DNA from 3 places in the Mesorhizobium sp. Cs1321R2N1 genome. Region 1 is predicted to be linked to each of the others. Evidence: riboswitches for the same ligand, from Rfam matches in the RefSeq annotation. Region 1 holds a riboswitch; each other region holds the start of a gene.
The links. A riboswitch is a leader RNA that binds a small molecule or an ion and turns the genes downstream of it on or off. The one in region 1 is predicted to bind thiamine pyrophosphate.
Positions count from the first base shown of each region.

Region 1 (6,877 bases):
GACGCCAGGTCGACATTTGCCTGGAGATAGGCTTCGCTCGAAGAGATAAGCGTCGTGTGCTCGTCGGGGACGCCATAGTCGGCGTAGACGAAGCTGCGCTGCTTGACGCCCTTGAGTTCGGCTTCGACGCCCTCCCAGGTCGACACTTCGAGCGTGAAGTCGACCGAGCCGTTGGCCAGCGCCTCGTAGGCGGAAGTGCCGAGCGTCACCGTCTCGAAATCGCCCTTGCCGCCATCATGCCGGATGATGGTTGAAATCAGTGCGTTCTCCCAGGCACTGCCGAAGCCGCCATAGGTCAGGCCATCCAGATCCTTCGGACTTTTGATCTCGCTGCGCGCCGCATTGAACACCAGCCGGCCTGTCTCGGACTGCACGACGGCATAGACACCCTTCAAATCGGCCCCAGCGGTCCTCTGGGTGAACAGGCTGATGGTGCCGTTGATGCCGAAATCGGCGACGCGGTTGGCGACAAGCGTGCCGGCACCGGTATCGCTATAGGGCAGGATGTCGACCTCGAGGCCGGCCTCGCGATAAAAGCCCTTGTCGCGGGCGACGAACAGCCCGATGTGGTTGGTGTTGACCGTCCAGTCGAGCGCGACGGTAACCTTCCGCGTTGCCGCGAAGGAGCGGCTCGATCCGGTGATCAGCGGTACGCTGCCGGCAAGGGTGAGCAGCAGGGCTTGCCGGCGCGTCAAGTCAGTCATGGTCATGTCCTTTGGATGGCTGGAGGTTGAGCAAAATATCGAGGATTTCGGCCTCGAGTGCCCCGGCCTGCCGTGTGGCGGTGCTGGTCGGATCACGCGGGCGCGGCAGTGGCACCTTGATTTCGCGCACGACATGGGCCGGCCGCGCCGACAGCACATAGATGCGGTCGGACAGGAACACGGCTTCGCGCACATCATGGGTGATCAGCATCGCCGTCCAGCGATGATGCCGCCACATCTGTTCGAGCCAGCGCTGCATGGCCGCCCGGGTCAGTGCATCGAGCGCGCCGAACGGCTCGTCGAGCAACAACATGTCGCGTTCCTGCACCACAGTGCGCAGCAGCGCCGCGCGCTGGCGCATGCCGCCCGAAAGCTGCGCTGGAAAGTGCCGCTCGAATCCGGCAAGCCCGAACTCGGCAAACAGCGGCGCGACCCGCGTCCGCGCCGCCTTGCGGTTGACGCCTTGCACCTCGAGCCCGAGCGTCGTGTTGTCGAGGATGCGCCGCCACGGCATCAGCGCGTCGCGCTGAGGCATGAAGGCGAAATGCCTGCCGTGATCGTCGAGCGGCGCGCCGTCGAAGAACATCTCACCCTCGCCATGCTCGGCGCCGGTCAAAAGCTGGAACAGCGTCGACTTGCCGGCACCCGAAGGCCCAAGGATCGAGACGAATTCTCCGGCATCCACGCGCAGTGAAATGTCGGCGAGCACTTCGAGCCCGCCAAAGGCCTTGCGCATGTGCCGCAATTCGAGCCGGCTCATGCTTGCGGGCCTTGTCCGGCGGCTTGCCTGCCAGCGGCTCGTTCCCAGGGCATGGCAAGACGCTGGAGCAGCACCGTCAGCCCGAACAGGACGAGGGTGAGCGCGGCGCTGACGCCGACGGCGGCGAGCACCAGGTCGGGACGGAAATTGTTCTTGGCGTTGAGCATGTAGATGCCCAGCCCTTTGGCCGCGCCCGCATATTCGGCGAAGATGGCGCCGACGACGGCGTAGGTGATGGAGATCCTGAGGCCCGCGAAGAAATACGGCAGCGCCGAAGGCAACCGTGCCAGCATGAAGACCCGCCAGCGCCCTGCTCCCATGGCGCGCAGCATCTGGCCAATCTCGACCTCGGTCGCCTCGTAGCCCTGCACGAGCGCTACCAGCATCGGGAAGAAGGTGACCAGCGCCACCAGCATGATCTTGGGCGTCAGCCCGAAACCGAACCAAAGCACCACCAATGGCGCGATGGCGACCAGCGGCAAAGTCTGGCTGACGATAAACACGGGAAACAGCGCGCGCCGCAAAGGCTGGAAGAAGTCGACCAGCATCGACAGCGCGAAGGCGGCGCTGAGCGAACAGGCAAAACCGATCAGCGTGGCGCGGATGGTGGGAATGGCATTGTCGAGCAGCGCGTCACGATTGAGCATCGCCTGTTCGAAGACGCGCGAGGGCGCCGGCAGAACCGTCGGCTTGATGCCGGAATGGTTTGCGTAGAGTTCCCAAGCCACGAGCACCAGACCGATCGTTATCACGGCCGGCGCTGCCTGGGCGAAGAAGCCCGCGAGTTGACGCGAGTTGAATGACGATGAAACCACGAGAAGATAACCTTGACGGCGCGCGCTTCGGCGCGAGCGGTTCAAACGGCAGTGGGACTGTTGGCCGAAACCGTGACGTCGAGGGTTACGTGGCCGGCGCCTGGCCCGAAGCGGCAGAACGCTTCATCGAGCGCCGAGAAGATCGCGCCGGCATCGCCGCGCAGCTTGGTGCAGAAATTCTTGGAGCGATCGTAGACGCCGGACTGCTTCAGGAAATCGATGCAGCCATAGATCTCGTCCATGTGGTCGTCCGTGCCCATCACATAGAGCGAGAACTGCGCCGCCGCTGGCTGCCCAGTGGCGGGCGCGCCGCGCACGGCGGTGATGGCCGCTTGCTTGCGTGGTCCGAGTGGCCCGGCGGGTCCGCCGAACGTGTCGGAGCGGCAGATCGGATCGTCCGGCTCCCCCGGACAGCCACGCGAAATGGTGGCCGACAGCACGCAATGCTTGCCGCTGCCGGACGCAGCCACGAAAAGGTCACGCAGCGCCGGGAACAACACCTCGGGGGACCCGACCAGCAGGGTCGAGATGTCGTCGGTCTCGATCCTGAGCTTGGCGCGATATGGATCGAGCGCGCCGAGCGCACCCAGGATGACGCCGACAAAATCGTCGGCCATTGGATATAGGGAAACCTGTGCACCTGAAAACATCGCCCGCCTCGCTCCGCTGGTATTACCCAGATCAGCTTCTAGGGTCTGTGAGCTTGCCGCCCCCGTCTCAGCCCCGACCGTACGGAGCACCCCTGTGGATGGCGGCGTTAAAGCACCATTCGATCGGTTGGGGAAGCTGTTTTTTCAGCAAGCTGCGCCAAAAGCATTGCGCCAGCGCAGACGCAACCGCGTGCCGCCGGCTCGGAAATTGTCTGGAACCTTCGCAATGCCGAGGGGTTGTCCCACCAGACGCAATCGCAGGAAAAGTGTGAAGCGGTTTCTGGCCGGAATTGCGTCAAAACAAAGAGATAGAGCGGTCAGTTGCTTCCGCGAAGCCCGTGAACCGCTCTGGCGACGAATTCATAGAAATGGAGACAAACCATGCTTATGAAAATCCTCGCGGCCTCGGCCTTCACCATTGCCCTTGCAACATCGGCCATGGCGCAAAGCAATAGCGCAGCCGGCGCGGATCGGCCCGGCGGCAGCGGCAAGTCGGTCACTGTAGACCCAGCTACCCCTGCTTCGCCCAATACAATCGATCCGGGCGCAACCAACAGCACGACCATCGCGCCGGGTGACATGAATTCCAACGCGGACCAGAATTGCCCGAACAATCCGCAGGGCGCGCAGACGGATGCCAATGGCAATGCGACCGCGCCGACCGTTAACGACAGCAACTGCGGGAAATAGTTTTCGCAGCATGGAAATCGCGGACTGAGGTTCCGCGATTTCCATGCGCATCGATTTCAGTGTCCGCCACGACCGGCCGGCGGCGCCCTTCGCGCCGATTCGAACTGTCAACCGCCGGACGGTGGTTAACAGCCGCTATGGTCTTGTGGCAACCAGCGGGAGCTTCTGCCCGCCGCCAAAAAAATCTTATGAAACTGCCTTTTCGCGAACCGGCAGTTTCCAGCCTGGCCTGATAAAATGGCAGGTGTAGCCGTTGGGATATTTCTCCAGATAATCCTGGTGCTCGGGCTCGGCCTCCCAGAACGCACCGACCGCCGCGAGCTCGGTGACAACCTTGCCGGGCCACAGGCCGGAGGCATCGACATCGGCGATGGTGTCCTCCGCCACACGCTTCTGCTCCTCGCTAGTGTAGTAGATTGCCGAGCGATAGCTCATGCCGACATCGTTGCCCTGGCGGTTGCGCGTCGTCGGATCGTGGATCTGGAAGAAGAATTCCAGAAGCTGGCGGAAGCTGATTTTCGCTGGATCGAAGGTGATCTCGATGGCTTCGGCATGCGTGCCATGATTGCGATAGGTGGCGTTCGGCACGTCGCCGCCGCTGTAGCCGACACGGGTGGCGAGGACGCCCGGGAAGCGCCGAATCAGATCCTGCATGCCCCAGAAGCAGCCACCGGCAAGCACTGCACGTTCGCTCGAAGTCGCCATGTAACGTCTCCTCAAAGGCAATCCCAGGAAAGTGTAGCGGCTTTCCCCGGGGAATTGCGCGACAACAAATATGGATATCCCCATAAATGGGCATTGTCGCCCGGTTCGTCCAGTCAGACGAGCGGCCATTCGGTCATACCGGTGGAAGGCGCCCCCTAACGAACCGGCGCATGACACTGCCCGCCTTAGACGCGCGGATGCCGGGTCCGGCTGCTGGCGGCAACCGGCAGATATCGCGTACCAGGCGGAATGGCGGCAAAACTGACCGCTACCGGCGGCGCCTCGCGCGACCAGTTGAAAAGAACCGTCTTGACCGGGATGTTGTCCAACCATGCCCGCAACTGTGGCGGCACGCCATGACCCCGCCAAATCATCAGCATGCCATGGTCGCGCAACCGCTGCCTCGTGATCCAGGGTGCGAACCGCATATCGAGGTCGGTGAAGATCGACGGCTTGTCATAGGCATTGAGGCCCGCCAGCATGGCAAGATTGGTGTCGCCACCGACGATGTCGAGCTGGCCGGGCGCCGCCGCGTGCCAGATTGCCTCGGCCTCGTCCGAGATCGGCTGCGCGGGCCAGCAGACGGCGTCCATGCGCCCGCGCACATTGCAGTCCGTCCAGCGGATTGCCGCATAGGCGCCCGACATGGTGACGATGCAGATGAAGGCGCAGATCGCCAGCTTTCGCATCTCGACGGTGCCGAGCCGGTGACCCAGAAAGGCCAACGCGACGATGCCGACAAGATTGTACATCGGCGCGCCCCAGGCCTCGCCGGTGCCGGTGAACAGCGAGGCCACCATGACCAGCGCCGCGGGCCCAAGCCCCATCCATAGGAGATAGACGAGCGTGCCGCGCTCGACCGGCTCTTGCGGGGCTGGTGAGCGCCGCAAGAGCCCTGATAGCACCAACACCAGGAGAAAGCCGGAAAGCCCGGCGATCTGGACGCCGATATAGTAGAGCCGCGCTCGGTGCTCGCTCACCCACGCATCGCGGTCGGCGAAATAGGTCAACGGCAGGAAATCGATGCGGTAGAGTGCGATGGCCAGCGGCGCGGCGACCACGAGAAAAACGGCCAGGCCAAGCCATGGCCAGGGTGTCGCCAGCCGGCTGCGCGCGCGCGGCTCGTACAGCAGCCAGAGAGCGCCGAAAGCGAGCAGCAGGCCGGTAGAGAACTTGGCGTAGAGCCCGACGCCGGACACCAGTCCGAGCGCCAGCCACCAGCCTGGCCCGTCGCCGCGGCCGGCGCGCCACAACAGCCAGCAGATCGCGGCCCAGAACGGCATCTGCGCATAGTCGTGATTGAATTGCGGCGTCGGCCAGCCGAAGAAATATATCGATGGCATCAAAAGCACGGCAGCCAGCGCGCGCCGTTGTCCGAGCATGTCGCGGGCCAGCAGATTGACCAGGACGAAGGTGGCCGAAATCGTCAGCTGAGCGAGCAGATATTGCGGCCAGCGGAACGATCCGGTCAGAAGATGGCTGGTCTCGAGCAGCCAGCCGGGCAGTTGCGGATGCTTGTAGGTTAAAAGCACCCATTCGCGGCCCCACATGAAGCCTTCCACAACATCACCGGGCGGTGCGGGATTGATGAGTGTTGGCACCACCGTCCAGCACAGGGTCTGCGCCAGGCACAAAAGCGCCAGCAAACCCCAGGGGTGCCGAAGCAGGGCGGACCAGACCGACGACGAGTCCAGTTCAACGGCAGGCAGCCCTGCCGGCATCCAACGATCGATGGAGTCGTCAATTCCCGCCATGCGGCGCTTAGACCACATCGCCTGGTTTGCCGAACAGCCCCAAACATCAAAGCTTACAAAAAAGTATACTTGCGGGTCATTGCAAGACCAAGATTGAGCGGGATCTACGGTCTCTCACTGCCGTCGCCGGGCAGAACAGCCCGCACACTGATCCCACTTGAACATCCCGGATACTCGATGCGTCACCAGCATGCCGTCATCCACCACCGCGCGCTCGACTTCTGGCTGGCGCGCGCGGCGGTCCTCGTCATCATCTGCCTGCAGCTCCTGGTCATCAACGATCTTTCGTTCGGCCCCCGCTGGCTGGCGCCGGCGCTGGAGGCCGCCCTGCTCGTACCCCTGTCCGTAGCCACCGCCTGGACGCAGGTCGCCACCCAGAAAGCGGTCGAGGAGGAGCACTGGTATCTGGTTGGCCGGTTTCGCGTCATGATCCGCAGGACGGCCCTGGTGATGACCGGCCTCGTCAGCGTCATGAATTGCGGCTCGCTGGCGCTTCTGGTGCGTGCCTTGCTGGCCGGCCATGCGGGCTCCAGCGGCCAGACCCTGCTGGTCGACGCGCTCAACATCTGGGTCACCAACGTGATCGTCTTTGCCTTGTGGTTCTGGAGCACCGACCGTGGCGGGCCGCCGACCTGCGGCCTCGTCACACGCGCCCATGCCGATTTCCTGTTTCCGCAAATGACCCTTAGCGACCGCGAAATCCGCGACTGGCTGCCGGGCTTCGTCGACTATTTCTTCCTCGCCTTCACCAATGCGACCGCGTTTTCGCCAACCGACACATTGCCGCTCTCCCAACGCG
Region 1 covers NZ_JAPYKP010000081.1:8,820-15,696, reverse strand. The annotation lists gene O7A61_RS19810 (ABC transporter substrate-binding protein) at 1-704, opposite strand, end outside; gene O7A61_RS19805 (ABC transporter ATP-binding protein) at 697-1,464, opposite strand; gene O7A61_RS19800 (ABC transporter permease) at 1,461-2,216, opposite strand; gene O7A61_RS19795 (YkoF family thiamine/hydroxymethylpyrimidine-binding protein) at 2,321-2,929, opposite strand; TPP riboswitch at 2,920-3,033, opposite strand; gene O7A61_RS19790 (hypothetical protein) at 3,317-3,619, shown strand; gene msrA (peptide-methionine (S)-S-oxide reductase MsrA) at 3,806-4,324, opposite strand; gene O7A61_RS19780 (glycosyltransferase family 39 protein) at 4,510-6,045, opposite strand; gene O7A61_RS19775 (hypothetical protein) at 6,256-6,877, shown strand, end outside.

Region 2 (6,877 bases), on a different contig from region 1:
CATGGCCGGGGCCAAAAGAAAGCCATGACGATAGAGGCCGTTGATCCTAACGGTGTCTCCGCTCGCTTCGACTAGCGGCAGATTGTTGGGAAAAGCTGGACGAACCCCGGCGCCTGTCTCAATGATGCAGGCTTCGCCAAAGGCCGGGTGGAGCGCGCAGGCCGCGCTCAGAAGTTCCATCATCGAACGGACCGTGACCGGACCGCTGTCATCGCTCTCGATCATCGTGGCGCCGGCCATGAATCGGTGATCGGGGCGCGGCACCACATAGAGCGGAAAGCGCGGATGCAGCAGCCGGACCGGGCGCGACAGCGAGATATCGGGTGTGTGCAGGATCAGCATTTCGCCGCGAACGCCGCGCAGCCTCTCATCGCCCGCTGCCATTCCCACGCAGTCTATCTCACGGTCGAATCCGGAAAGCTGCCGGGCGTCCGTGGCAAAGCGGAAGTCGACGCCCATCGCGACGAGCTTTTCGTGAAGCGCTGCCATTGCAGTGCGCGGCTCGAGATGCGCCTCGCCGGCGAAGAACAGGGCGCGGCGAAAACGGCCGGCGAGGTCGGGCTCCAGCCGCGCGATTTCCTCCTCATCGATCCAGCGATGGCTCGAGGTGCGGCTTGCGAAGCGGTCAAGCTCGCCCGCATCCCGCGGCGTTGCAACAACCAGCGTTCCGGCCCGCGTCACCTGACCTGGCAGCACGGCATCCCACCATTCGGCGGCGCCGCGTCCGAGGTCCAGCACAGGCTGCTCCGCGCTTTCGCGCTCGCACCAGGGCGCCAGCATGCCGCCGGCAAACCACGATGCGCTGCCGCCGAGACCACACCCGATTTCAGCGACGGTGACCTCCGCGCCGCGACTGGTGAGCTCGAAGGCCGCGGTGAGGCCGGCGACGCCGGCCCCCTTGACCAGCACCCTCATGACGGCTCCGGCACCTCGGGCGTGGTGTCACTCACCGGCATATAGAGATCGCCGCCCGCGCGGTATTTTTCCGCCATCGCCGCCATCCCCTCCTTCTGCGCTTCGGCGCGGATGTCGTGGGAGATGCGCATCGAGCAGAATTTCGGCCCGCACATCGAGCAGAAATGCGCCACCTTGTGCGCCTCCTTCGGCAAGGTCTCGTCGTGAAAGGAACGGGCGGTTTCCGGATCGAGCGACAGGTTGAACTGGTCCTCCCAGCGGAACTCGAAACGGGCGCGAGAAAGGGCATCATCCCTGGTTTTCGCCGCCGGGTGGCCTTTCGCCAGGTCGGCCGCGTGCGCGGCAATTTTGTAGGTGATGACGCCGGTTTTGACGTCGTTGCGGTCCGGCAGACCGAGATGTTCCTTCGGCGTCACATAGCAGAGCATGGCGGTGCCGAACCAGCCGATCATGGCGGCGCCGATGCCGCTGGTGATGTGATCGTAGCCGGGCGCAATGTCGGTCGTCAGCGGTCCAAGCGTGTAGAACGGTGCTTCGCCGCAGACTGCGAGCTGCTTGTCCATGTTTTGCTTGATCTTGTGCATGGGGACATGGCCCGGCCCCTCGATCATCACCTGGCAGTCCATGGCCCAGGCGATCTTCGTCAATTCGCCGAGCGTCTCCAGCTCGGCGAATTGCGCCGCGTCGTTGGCGTCGGCGATCGAGCCCGGCCGAAGGCCGTCACCGAGCGAGAAGGAGACGTCGTAGGCTCTGGCGATGTCGCAGATCTCCTCGAAATGCTCATAGAGGAAGCTTTCGCGGTGATGATGCAGGCACCATTTCGCCATGATCGAGCCGCCGCGCGAGACGATGCCGGTAACCCGCTCGACGGTCAGCGGGATGTAATGCAGACGGACGCCGGCATGGATGGTGAAATAGTCGACGCCTTGCTCGGCCTGTTCGATCAGCGTATCGCGATAGACCTCCCAATTCAGGTCCTCGGCAATGCCGCCGACCTTTTCCAGCGCCTGGTAGAGCGGCACCGTGCCGATCGGCACCGGCGAATTGCGTACGATCCATTCGCGGATGTTGTGGATGTTGCGACCGGTCGACAGATCCATGACCGTATCGGCGCCCCAGCGGGTCGCCCAGACCATCTTTTCGACCTCCTCAGTCATTGAGGAGGTGACAGCAGAGTTGCCGATATTGGCATTGATCTTGACCAGGAAATTGCGGCCGATGATCATCGGCTCGCTTTCGGGATGGTTGATGTTGGCGGGAATGATTGCCCGCCCCCGCGCTACCTCGTCACGCACGAATTCCGGCGTGACAAAATCGGGGATCGCCGCACCGAAGGCCTCGCCGTCCCGCTGCAGCTTGCCGCGCAGGCTTTCGCGTCCAAGGTTCTCGCGAATGGCGACGAATTCCATTTCGGGCGTGATGATGCCGGCGCGGGCATAGGCAAGCTGGGTCACCGCCTTGTCTGCGTTGGCCCTGAGCGGCCGATTGCGAATGGGAAATTCCGGCGTCAGGCGCGCGCCAGTCGCAAATCCGTTGTCTTCCGGCGTGATGTCGCGGCCATCGTAGAATTCGACATCGCCACGAGCCGTAATCCATTCGTGCCGAAGCCGGGCGAGGCCTTTCTCTATACTCGTTTCGACCGTTTGATCAGTGTAGGGGCCGGATGGATCATAGACCGTCACAGGCGGTTCGCCGGCGGTCGGGTGGACGGAGATTTCGCGCATCGGCACCCTGATCTGCGGGTGGAGGGTGCCTTGCTTGTGTATCTTGCGTGAGGCGGGCAGGGGTCCCGTCGAAACTGCGGGGGTCAAGGCATTCATTTGAGGCTCCTTTGCTCATTTGCAATGGAGACCCAGTTCTGTGCCGGAAGGATGGAGACACCTTGGTCGACCTGCTCGAGACAGGTCTTCGGGCATGACTCCCGCAAAGCGCTTGCACCGTCCCTACGCCAGTATGAACTGGATCAGGTTCAACGGGTCACTGCGCCGCGAAAGCCAGCAGTATCTCAGCCCCTTGCCGGGACTCCCCTGGTGAATGGGTCAATTGGACCGAGCCGGTGGCCTTTTGTCAAGCGCATTCGGTCCAGGGCGGTAGGTCGAAGCCAGAAGGAAGGGTTGTATAAACAGGACGCGGACCGGCTCGGTCCGCGCTCGATTCTGTAGTCGCGGGGGGCCGGTGAAACGCTCATGGTCTATGACAAACCGACCGAAATGCTACATCTGAAACCATGAAGATATTGACTTTCATAAACTGCTCGTTGATAGTTGTAGCTCGATAATATCTAGGAACTCGTGACTTAATGAAAATATTACTTCGGTATAGCAGTTCAATCGACATCAGTTTGATGACGTAATATTGTTTCATCCATAGTTTAAATCTTAAAAATTGCTAATTTGCTGGTTGATGGAGTAATGGGCTGGTGACATGCCAGCCGACTTCAACATGGCAGTCCCGATTGGCAATTTCCAGACGCCTCGGCCGATAGCGGCAGTGCAGCGAGCTCCTCCCTCTCCTTGTCGCACCGCCCAATCGGCCGAGGCTACCCGTCGCAAGGACGCGTGCCTCGGAAATGCAGAATTGCGTTGGCCGTAGAGCACAGTACCCGTGGGAAGCATACGAATGGCTGTCGTGGATTCTGCCAACAGTTGTGACGTTGAGGAACTAGCGGGACATCCCGGCTCGTCTCAAAGTACTGAGTTGTTGATGCTTGGCGCACTCGGTGTGGTCTATGGCGATATCGGCACCAGCCCGATCTATGCGCTCCGCGAAGCGCTGCATGCCTCGTCGGGCGGCAACGTCGCTGATCGCACAGATATTCTCGGCGTCCTGTCGCTGATCATCTGGTCGCTCACGATCACAGTTACAGTAAAATACATCATGTTCGTGCTGCGCGCCGACAACCGCGGCGAGGGTGGCGTGCTGTCGCTGATGGCGCTGGCGCGCGGCAGCTTTCCGAAGCGCTCGGCGGTGATGCTCGGCATCGGCATCATCGGCGCCTCGCTGTTTTTCGGCGATGCCGTCATTACGCCAGCGATTTCCGTTCTGTCGGCGGTGGAGGGCATGGATGTCGTCACGCCGACGTTCCAGCCTTATGTCGTGCCCCTGACACTGGTCGTTCTCGCCATGCTGTTCGCGGTACAGCGCTTCGGCACGGGCGGCGTCGGTCTGGTGTTCGGGCCGGTGACCGCTGTCTGGTTCCTGGCTATCGGCCTGTCCGGCCTCAACCACATCATCGCCGATCCGGAAATCCTGTGGGCGATCAGCCCGTACTACATCGTCGCCTTCCTGATCCATTCGCCAGGCGTCGCCTCCGTCACCATCGGCGCGGTCTTCCTTGCCGTCACTGGCGGTGAGGCGCTCTATGCCGATCTCGGCCATTTCGGCCGCAAGCCCATGGTGCTGGCCTGGCTGACGATCGTGTTTCCCTGCCTGCTGCTGAACTATGCCGGGCAAGGTGCCTTCATCCTTGCGAACAAAGGTGTGGTCGGCCATCCGTTTTTCGAGATGAACGGGGGCTGGACGCTGATCCCGATGGTGGTGCTGGCCACCGCAGCGACCGTCATCGCCAGCCAGGCGGTGATTTCAGGGGCTTTTTCGCTGACCCGGCAGGCAGTGCAACTCAACATGCTGCCGCGGCTGGAAATCCTGCACACATCGGAAAAGCAGTCCGGCCAGATCTACATGCCGCGCGTCAATCTTCTGCTGGCCCTGATGGTGATGATGCTGGTGGTCGGCTTCGGCGAATCCAGCAAGCTGGCCTCCGCCTACGGCATCTCGGTAACCGGCAACATGCTGGTGACGACAGTGCTGCTCTATGTGGTCATGACCCGTATCTGGAAGTGGAAGCTGTCGGTGGCGATCCCGCTGACCGTGCTGTTCGCCTTCATCGACATCGTTTTCTTTGCCTCCAACATCGTCAAGGTGTTCGAAGGCGGCTGGGCGTCGCTGGTCGTGGCCTTCACCATCGTGCTGGGCATGTGGACCTGGGTGCGCGGCAGCCGCTATCTCTTCGACAAAACGCGCCGCAACGAAATCCCGCTCGATGTCCTCGCCGGCAATCTGTTGAAGAAAAAGCCGCAGCTGGTGTCCGGCACCGCCGTGTTCCTGACCAGCGATCCCTCGAGCGCGCCGACCGCCTTGATGCATAGTCTCAAGCACTACAAGGTGCTGCATGAGCAGAACGTTATCCTTTCGGTGGTGACCGCGCCGCAGCCGGTGGTGCCCGACAGCGAGCGCGTCAAGATGGAGACGGTCAACGAGCTGTTCATGCGGGTGACGCTGACCTTCGGCTATATGGAACAGCCCAACATTCCACGCGCGCTGGCGATCTGCCGCAAGCAGGGCTGGAAGTTCGACATCATGACGACATCCTTCTTCCTGTCGCGGCGCTCGCTCAAGGCTTCACCGAATTCCGGTATGCCGGTATGGCAGGACCGGCTGTTCATCGGTCTTGCGCGTACGGCGGCGGATGCGACGGAATATTTCCAGATTCCGACCGGACGGGTGGTCGAGATCGGCACGCAGGTGGTTGTCTAGCTCTCCCCATGTCTGTCCGGTAGGACACGGGCAACTCATAAGCCGAGTTCGTCCCGCCCCGAGCCGATTCAAGGCGTGACCGCCCGAGGCCGCATCGGTGTAAGCACCGGCGTAACCGCGACCTCCAGAGGCGGACCAAGCGCGCTCGGCGGCTCCAGGTCGTAACGCTTCCACAGGTTGAGCCCCGTTACCACATCGCTCTTCGAGCCCGATTGCCTAGCGGCGATGACGGGCTGCTTCTCATCAAGATACCTGTCTGCCCAGAGATCCCGAGCAGGCTGGCGATTTCGCTCTTGGAATTGCCCGGTGGGATGGGTCTTCGCAAAGGAGTTCGCCGGGGTGCATCGCGGGCAGGCTGCGCTTGATCGCGCTGAACAGTGGCGGGCCTCCAAGTCGTCTTCCCCCATCTCATCCGAATCACGCGCCGGAGGCCGAAGCGCGAGCCGAATAGCGAGCTTTCTCGCGACCAGTCAGGTTTTGGACATCTAGTCTTGGCACACATCCATGTCCTTCGGGCGCTTGGTCTCATCCAGATATTAAATGGGCTCACGCACCTGTGGTCTCGCGCGCTCAAACCCGCGCACGGCCGGTTACGAAAAAAGCCCTACAGGGTTTGTTGCGAAAGAACGTGATCATGAATTTTTGTAAGGCGACCCCTGGCGCAAGCCGATGGAAATGCGAGGGGGGCGGCATGCACTGCCGGGCTCGTGTTGCACGCTTTGAACAGAAGGGTAGATCGACGCTTCCCCCGGTGGGCAGTGGGCCGATTTACCAGGTGAGTGACTTTCCTGGCTGGGTGAATGCGCTGCATCGCGCTGGAACCAACCGCCAAAGCAACCTTTGGCGGGCGCACTGACCGAATCCGCGCCGCGGGACTGATCCCACTCTCGGCCAGCAACCTCAAGACAGGCAAGGTGCAGTGAGATGACCGCGCTACTGACCACGATCGCGCTTCTTCTGGCCGGTCACGCGCTGGCTGACTATCCGCTTCAGGGCGACTTCCTTGCCAGGGCCAAGAACCGCGCCAACCCGATTCCGGGCGTCCCCTGGTATCATGGCCTTCTTCCTCATGCGGCAATCCACGGCGGGACCGTCGGCCTGATAACCGGCAGCCTCGCGCTCGGTATCGCTGAATTCGTCGTTCACGGCCTCATCGACGACGCGAAGTGCATGGGGCGGATTTCTTACAATATGGACCAATCTCTGCACATCTCCTGCAAACTCTGCTGGGTGGTAATTTTGATGCTCTGGGGAACATTCTCATGACCGCTCTACTCGCATTCCTGTTTTCCAACCCCACCATCCTCGCGGTGGGCGCCGGCATGATTGGCGCCGCCGGCGCGTGGATGCATGGACGCCTCACCGGTGCCAAGGCTGAACGGCTCAATCAGATCGCGACGGGCGCCAAGACCACAACCGGAGGGCG
Region 2 covers NZ_JAPYKP010000009.1:26,930-33,806, forward strand. The annotation lists gene thiO (glycine oxidase ThiO) at 1-915, opposite strand, end outside; gene thiC (phosphomethylpyrimidine synthase ThiC) at 912-2,735, opposite strand; TPP riboswitch at 2,838-2,954, opposite strand; gene O7A61_RS04420 (potassium transporter Kup) at 3,619-5,451, shown strand; gene O7A61_RS04425 (DUF3307 domain-containing protein) at 6,376-6,717, shown strand; gene O7A61_RS04430 (hypothetical protein) at 6,714-6,877, shown strand, end outside.
Region 2: another riboswitch for thiamine pyrophosphate. It lies ahead of thiC (phosphomethylpyrimidine synthase ThiC); the one in region 1 lies ahead of O7A61_RS19795 (YkoF family thiamine/hydroxymethylpyrimidine-binding protein).

Region 3 (6,877 bases), on a different contig from region 1:
CACGCACAGGGGTGCGGGCCTGTTCCGGCTTGAACAGGAAATCCTTCATGTAGGAGACGACATGGCGCTGCTCGCCATTGATGACCAGGTTCTCGCCGCGCCCGTCGGTGAGATATTGCGCCAGCGTCTCCTGCGGGTCGACGGCCTCACGCTTCTGGTCGAGTGTGGCGATTTCCAGATTGGTGCCGAGCCGCACCGATCCTGCGTCCGGCGCCAACTCGCCGGTCAGCATCTTCAGGAGTGTCGTCTTGCCGGCGCCGTTCGGCCCGACAAGACCGACGCGGTCGCCGCGCTGGATGCGGGTCGAGAACCCCTTGACCACGGTGAGATCACCAAAGCTTTTCTCGATGTTCTTGGCTTCGATCACCAGCTTGCCGGATTCGGCGGCGTCGCTTGCCACCATGGTCGCGGATCCTTCGGCGCCGCGATGGCCGCGAAAGCGCTGGCGCATGGTCTGTAGTTCGCCCAATCGGCGCATGTTGCGCTTGCGCCGCGCCGTCACGCCATAGCGCAGCCAGTGCTCCTCGCGCACGATCTGGCGGCCGAGCTTGTGCTGTTCGCGCTCTTCCTCTTCCAGCACCAGGTCGCGCCATTCCTCGAAATGGCCAAAGCCCTTGTCCAGCCTGCGGGTCTGGCCACGGTCGAGCCAGACGGTGGCGCGCGACACGCGTTCAAGGAAGCGGCGGTCATGCGAAATGACGATGAGCGCCGAGGAAGTCCGGACGAGCTCCTCTTCCAGCCATTCGATGACAGACAAATCGAGATGGTTCGTCGGCTCATCAAGTAGCAGGATGCCGGGCTCTGGCGCCATGACACGGACAAGCGCGGCGCGCCTGGCCTCGCCGCCGGACAGGTCGCCTGGCCGTTCCTCGCCCGACAGGCCGAGATGCTCCATCAGATAGCTGGCGCGGTAGGGATCGTCGGCCGGCCCGAGCCCGGCTTCGACATAGGCCCGCACATTGGCGAAGCCGTCCATGTCTGGCATTTGCGGCAGATAGCGCACTGTCGCGGAAGGCTGGCGGAACACCTCGCCGTCCTGCGGCTCGACCAGGCCGGCGGCGATTTTGAGCAGCGTCGACTTGCCGGACCCGTTGCGGCCGACCAGCGCGATCTTGTCGCCGGCCGAAACGGTCAAGGCGGCGCCGTCGAGCAGCGGCGTGCCGCCAAAAGTCAGTTTTATCCCGTCGAGATTGAGAAGAGGCGGGGCCATGTCAGCTTTCAGGCAATGGATAGGGATGGGCGAGCAGCAGGGCTCGGCCATGGCGAAGCGCGATGTCGAGGCGGCCCTTGACCTCGTTGGAAATGGTTAACGACGAACCGAAGGCCACCTCGACCTTGTCGAGCGGCCATTTGGCGCCGGTGACGGTCAGGCCGGAGAGTTCGGAGAAGCCAAGGATCGAAAACAGCGTGCCGTCGGCATAATCGAAGCTGGCCCTGCCGAGCAGCAAGGGGACAGCCTCCTGGGCACCGCTGGTCAGAAGCACATCCGTTCCGGCTTCGGCCAACCGCAGACCAAGCGCCAGGTGCAGGAAGGCGTGGTCGGCGCGCTTGCCGCCGAAGGCGCCCGCCAGCACAAGGCGCGTCGCCCCGCGTTCAAGGGCTGCCGCGATCGCCAGTTCGCCGTCGGTCTTGTCCTTTTCCGCCGGGAAGGTTTGCCGCGGCACCGCGGCCAGGTGGGCGGGCAGATCGGGCGGCACGGAATCGAAATCACCGACCCACAGTTCCGGCACAAGGCCCAGCATCCGCGCATGGCCGATGCCGGCGTCGGCGGCGATGACGCGCGAGCCTTCGACCTGGCGGTCAAGCCGGGGCGTGCGGATGAGATCGCCGCCAAGCAGGATGGTGAATGTGCTCATATCCCGTCGCCCTTACCAGCCCGGCACGGGAAACGGAAGGCGGCAAACTCCCACTTGCGTGTCCCATCGGTCGGGCTTATGTGTCGAAACGCTCTAACGGGGTGCCGGACGCGACTTTCGCGGGCCGGCTGAGAGGCAGTCTCGCCAACCCGCTGAACCTGATCCGGTTTGTACCGGCGGAGGGATTAGACGTTTCGGACAATCCGACGCCTCAATTCCTTTCAACGCAAACGAAGGAGGCGCCGATGCGCACGCTTTTATATTCCCTCATCGCGGCCACGGTAGTGACCCTGTCCGGGCCGGCTTTGGCCAAGGACAAGCTCACCGTCTACACCTATGAGAGCTTCACCGCCGACTGGGGTCCAGGCCCGGTGGTGAAGAAGGAATTCGAGGCCGAATGTGGCTGCGATGTCGAGTTCGTCTCGGTCGCCGATGGCGTGGCGCTGCTCAACCGCGTCAAGCTGGAAGGCGCTTCGACCAAGGCCGATATCGTGCTCGGCCTCGACACCAATCTCACCGCCGATGCCAAGGCGTCGGGCCTGTTCGCGCCGCACGGCGCGGTGAGCGATGTCAATGTGCCGGGCGGCTGGAGCGACGATACTTTCGTCCCCTTCGACTATGGCTATTTCGCTGTCGTCTACGATACCGAAAAGCTGAAGACGCCGCCGAAAAGCCTGAAGGACCTGGTCGAGGGCAGTGCCAATGACAAGATCGTCATTCAGGATCCGCGCACGTCGACGCCCGGTCTCGGCCTGCTGTTGTGGGTGAAGTCGGTCTATGGCGACAAGGCGCCGGAAGCCTGGGCCAAGCTCAAGGCCAAGGTGCTGACCGTGACGCCGGGCTGGAGCGAGGCCTATGGCCTGTTCACCAAGGGCGAGGCGCCGATGGTGCTGTCCTACACCACCTCGCCGGCCTACCACATGGTCGCCGAGAACACCGAGCGCTACCAGGCGGCATCCTTTGAAGAGGGCGAGTATCTGCAGATCGAGGTCGCCGGCATCACCACGACAGGCGCCAAGAACCCGCTGGCGGCCAAGTTCATGGCTTTCATGACCGGGCCGAAATTCCAGGACGCCATCCCGGAGACCAACTGGATGTTCCCGGCCGGCAAGACCGACAAGCCGCTCAACCCTGCCTTCGACAAACTGGTCAAGCCGACCAAGACCTTGCTGTTCAGCCCCGAGGAAGTCGCGGCCAACCGCAAGGCCTGGGTGGACGAATGGCTGGCGGTGATGAGCAAGTAGGCTTTGTGGGCTAGTCTCGTGAGATGACCGCCAAGGAACACAATGTTTCCCAAGTCGATCGTCGGTTCTCAGGGCAAACCCGCTCTGACCCCCGCATCACAGCCGGCATTGTCGCGCTTGCCGCAACCGCGCTGCTGATCGGCGGCGCTTTTGCCGGGCTGCTCGCCGAAGGCGCCCACGATTTTTCCGGCGCCTGGGCCGCCTTCGATCCTTACCTCTTCCGTGTCGTGCGCTTCACGCTCTGGCAGGCGGCCCTGTCGACGCTGCTCTCGGTCGGGCCTGCCCTGTTCGTGGCGCGGGCGCTGTCGCGGCATCCACGTTTCCGCGGCCGCGCCTTCATCCTGCAGCTCTTCGCCGTGCCGCTGGCGCTGCCGGCGATCGTCGCGGCGCTCGGCATCCTGGCGCTCTACGGCCGAGCCGGCTATTTCGCCGGTCTGTCCAACTGGGTTGGCGGCCAGGGGTGGCCGGGCATCTACGGCCTCTCCGGCATTCTCGTTGCCCATGTCTTCTTCAACCTGCCATTGGCCACCCGCCTGTTCCTGGAGGCGCTGCAAACCATCCCCTCGGACCAGTGGCGGCTGGCGAGCCAGCTCGGCATGGGAGCGCGACCGGCGTTGCGGCTGATCGAATGGCCGACGCTGCGGGCCGCCTTGCCTGGTGTCGCCGGACTTATCTTCATGCTCTGCATCACATCCTTCACCATCGTGCTGACGCTCGGCGGCGGACCGGCCGCGACGACGCTGGAGGTCGGCATCTATCAGGCATTGCGCTTCGATTTCGATCCCGCGCGGGCTGTCGCGCTGACATTGTTGCAGATCGCGCTGACCTTTGTCGTGGTGCTGGCGTTGACCCGGCTTGGTGCCAATGTCGTCGGCGACACCAACCTGCCGGTCGCGCCGCGCCGCTATCTCTCGGTCAACAGGATTGAGGCCGTGCTGAATGCCCTGCTCATCGGGCTGGCGCTGCTGTTCGTCGTGGGACCCATGGCGGCGACCGTGGCGGCCGGATTGGGCGCCGATCTCGGCCGGCTGGCCGGTGAGGCCACTGTCCGGCAAGCGACACTGACCAGTGCCGTGCTCGCGTTCCTGTCGGCGTTCCTTTCGGTGATGCTGTCGCTGGCTCTCACAATGGCGCGGAGGGCGCTGGCATTGAACCGCCGCTCCGGCTCAAGGACACTGCTCGAACATGCCGCCGATACCGGCGCCTGGTTTGTGCTGGTCGTGCCGCCGATCGTCATCGGCGCCGGCTGGTTCCTTCTGTTGCGCCATCTCGGCGATGTCTTTGCTGTCGCCCCGCTCATGGTCGTCACCGTCAACGCCGTCATGGCGATGCCTTTCGCGCTGCGCGCCGTCCGTCCCGCCTATGATGCGGCAAGCGAGCGTCACGAGCGGCTCTGCGCACAGCTCGGCATTTCCGGCTGGTCGAGACTGTGGCTGGTCGACTGGCCGTCGCTTCGGCGGCCGCTCGCCACCGCCTTTGCCTTCGCCATGGCGCTGTCGCTTGGCGATCTCGGCGTGATCGCCCTGTTCGGCAGTGATTCCGTGCAGACCTTGCCCTACCTTCTCCTGGCGCGCATGGGCAGCTACCGCACGCAGGACGCCGCCGGCCTGGCGTTGTTGCTGGGCCTTGTCTGCCTGGCGCTGGTGCTGGCAGCGGACCGGCTGGGAAAGGGGATGGCCCGCGATGTCTGACGGGGCGGCTGACGGCAAAGGGGTTGCGGTGCGGCTGGACAAGGTCTCGTTCAGTTATGGCGAGGCGTTGTTCGCCTTCGATGTCGGATTCACCGCGACGCAGATCACCGCCATCATGGGGCCGAGCGGTTCGGGAAAGTCGACGCTGCTCAATCTGGTGGCCGGGTTCGAGACGCCGAGATCCGGCCGCGTGCTGATCGGCACGGCCGATGTCGGTGGCGACCCGCCGGCCATGCGGCCGGTGTCGATGGTATTCCAGGAAAACAATCTTTTCGCCCATCTTTCTGTCCAGCAAAATGTCGGGCTCGGTCGTTCGCCATCGTTGCGGTTGACCGAAGCCGACCACGCCGATATCGCGGGCGCCCTTGCACGCACCGGCCTTGCCGGCAAGGAGAAGCGGCTGCCGCGCGAGCTTTCGGGCGGCGAGCGTCAGCGCGTCGCCCTGGCCCGCGTGCTGGTGCGTGACCGCCCGGTGCTACTGCTCGACGAACCCTTCGCCTCGCTTGGGCCCGCCTTGCGCGACGACATGCTCGACCTGGTTGCCAGCCTCCATGCCGAGCGTGGCATGACGGTGCTGTTCGTCACGCACCAGCCGCAGGATGCCCGCCGCATCGCGCAGAAGGTGGTGTTTCTGGACAATGGCACCATCGCTGCCACAGGCACCTCGGAGGATTTCTTTGCAGGGGCTGGGCCGGAGGCGTTCCGGCGCTATATCGGTGCCGGTGCCGGGGATGCGTTATCACGAGATATTGCCCGGAAGCGGACATAATTTACGCTCAAACCGGCTTGAGGCGATGTGGCGCTTGCTTGCCATGACTGGAGTAGTGTGGCTAGGTCCGCTCGATACCGGTCCGGCACAGGCCGTGATTTGCCTACAGCATCTGCTGCCCGCCCCGAGGGGCGCGTGACGGACGCTGTAGCAGTTTGTTTTGCGCATGCCGTGGTCATGCGCAAGGACCTGAAAGGAAGCCATTCTGGCGATCAGCGCTGACAGGCTACGAATGAATCCGCTGGCGCGGTTCCTGGCGCTGGCTGGCTTTGCCGTGGCGCTGGCAAGCTGCCAGATGTTCACGCCCCCCGAGGTCCAGGAATCCGGCTTCCAGCCATCCGACAAGCCGATCACGGTGGACAATGTCGCCGCCAACAACAAGCTTGCCGAACTCGCCAAGGCGCAGCATCCGCGCATCCTTGCAACGTATGGCGGCGAATATTCCGATCCCAAGCTCGAGCGCATGGTCGCCAAGGTGGTCGGCAATTTGACCGTGGTATCGGCCAACCCGACCCAGACCTATCGCATCACCATCCTCAATTCGCCCAACGTCAACGCCTTCGCGCTGCCGGGCGGCTATCTCTACATCACGCGCGGCCTCTTGGCGCTGGCCAATGATTCGTCCGAGCTCGCCGCCGTCATCGCGCATGAAATGGGCCACGTCACCGCCAATCACGGCCTGCAGCGCCAGCAGCTGGAGGCCGAGGAAGGCCTGGCGACCAAGGTTGTTTCCGATGTGCTCGGCGACAGCCCGACCGCCAAGGCAGCACTGATCCGCGGCAAGCTCAGGCTGGCGCAGTTCTCGCGCAATCAGGAACTGGAGGCGGACGCCATCGGCATCAAGTCGATCGGCGAAGCCGGCTACGATCCCTATGCCGCCGGCCGCTTCCTGCAGTCGATGTCGGCCTACACCGATTTCCGTTCGATCAGCGGTGCCACGGACGCCAGCCTCGACTTCCTGGCCACCCACCCCAACACGCCGCAACGCATCGATCTGGCACAGCGCCACGCCCGCCAGTTCGGCGCGCCCGGTTTCGGCACGCGCGACCGCGATTCCTTCCTCGCCGGCATAGACGGCCTGCTTTATGGCGATACGCCGGAAGAAGGCTATGTGCGCGGCGAAACCTTCTTGCATCCGGGCCTCGGCGTGTCGTTCACCGTGCCGGACGGTTTCATCATCGACAATTCGGCGGCAGCGGTTACGGCGACCGGGCCGGGCGACATAGCGATCCGCTTCGACGGCGTTTCGATCGACAAGAACCGCGCCCTGACCGATTATATCAGAAGCGGCTGGGTGGCCGGCCTCGACGACAGCAC
Region 3 covers NZ_JAPYKP010000064.1:18,290-25,166, forward strand. The annotation lists gene O7A61_RS17525 (ABC-F family ATP-binding cassette domain-containing protein) at 1-1,210, opposite strand, end outside; gene O7A61_RS17530 (thiamine diphosphokinase) at 1,212-1,856, opposite strand; TPP riboswitch at 1,944-2,058, shown strand; gene thiB (thiamine ABC transporter substrate binding subunit) at 2,102-3,100, shown strand; gene thiP (thiamine/thiamine pyrophosphate ABC transporter permease) at 3,124-4,791, shown strand; gene thiQ (thiamine ABC transporter ATP-binding protein) at 4,784-5,560, shown strand; gene O7A61_RS17550 (M48 family metalloprotease) at 5,793-6,877, shown strand, end outside.
Region 3: another riboswitch for thiamine pyrophosphate. It lies ahead of thiB (thiamine ABC transporter substrate binding subunit); the one in region 1 lies ahead of O7A61_RS19795 (YkoF family thiamine/hydroxymethylpyrimidine-binding protein).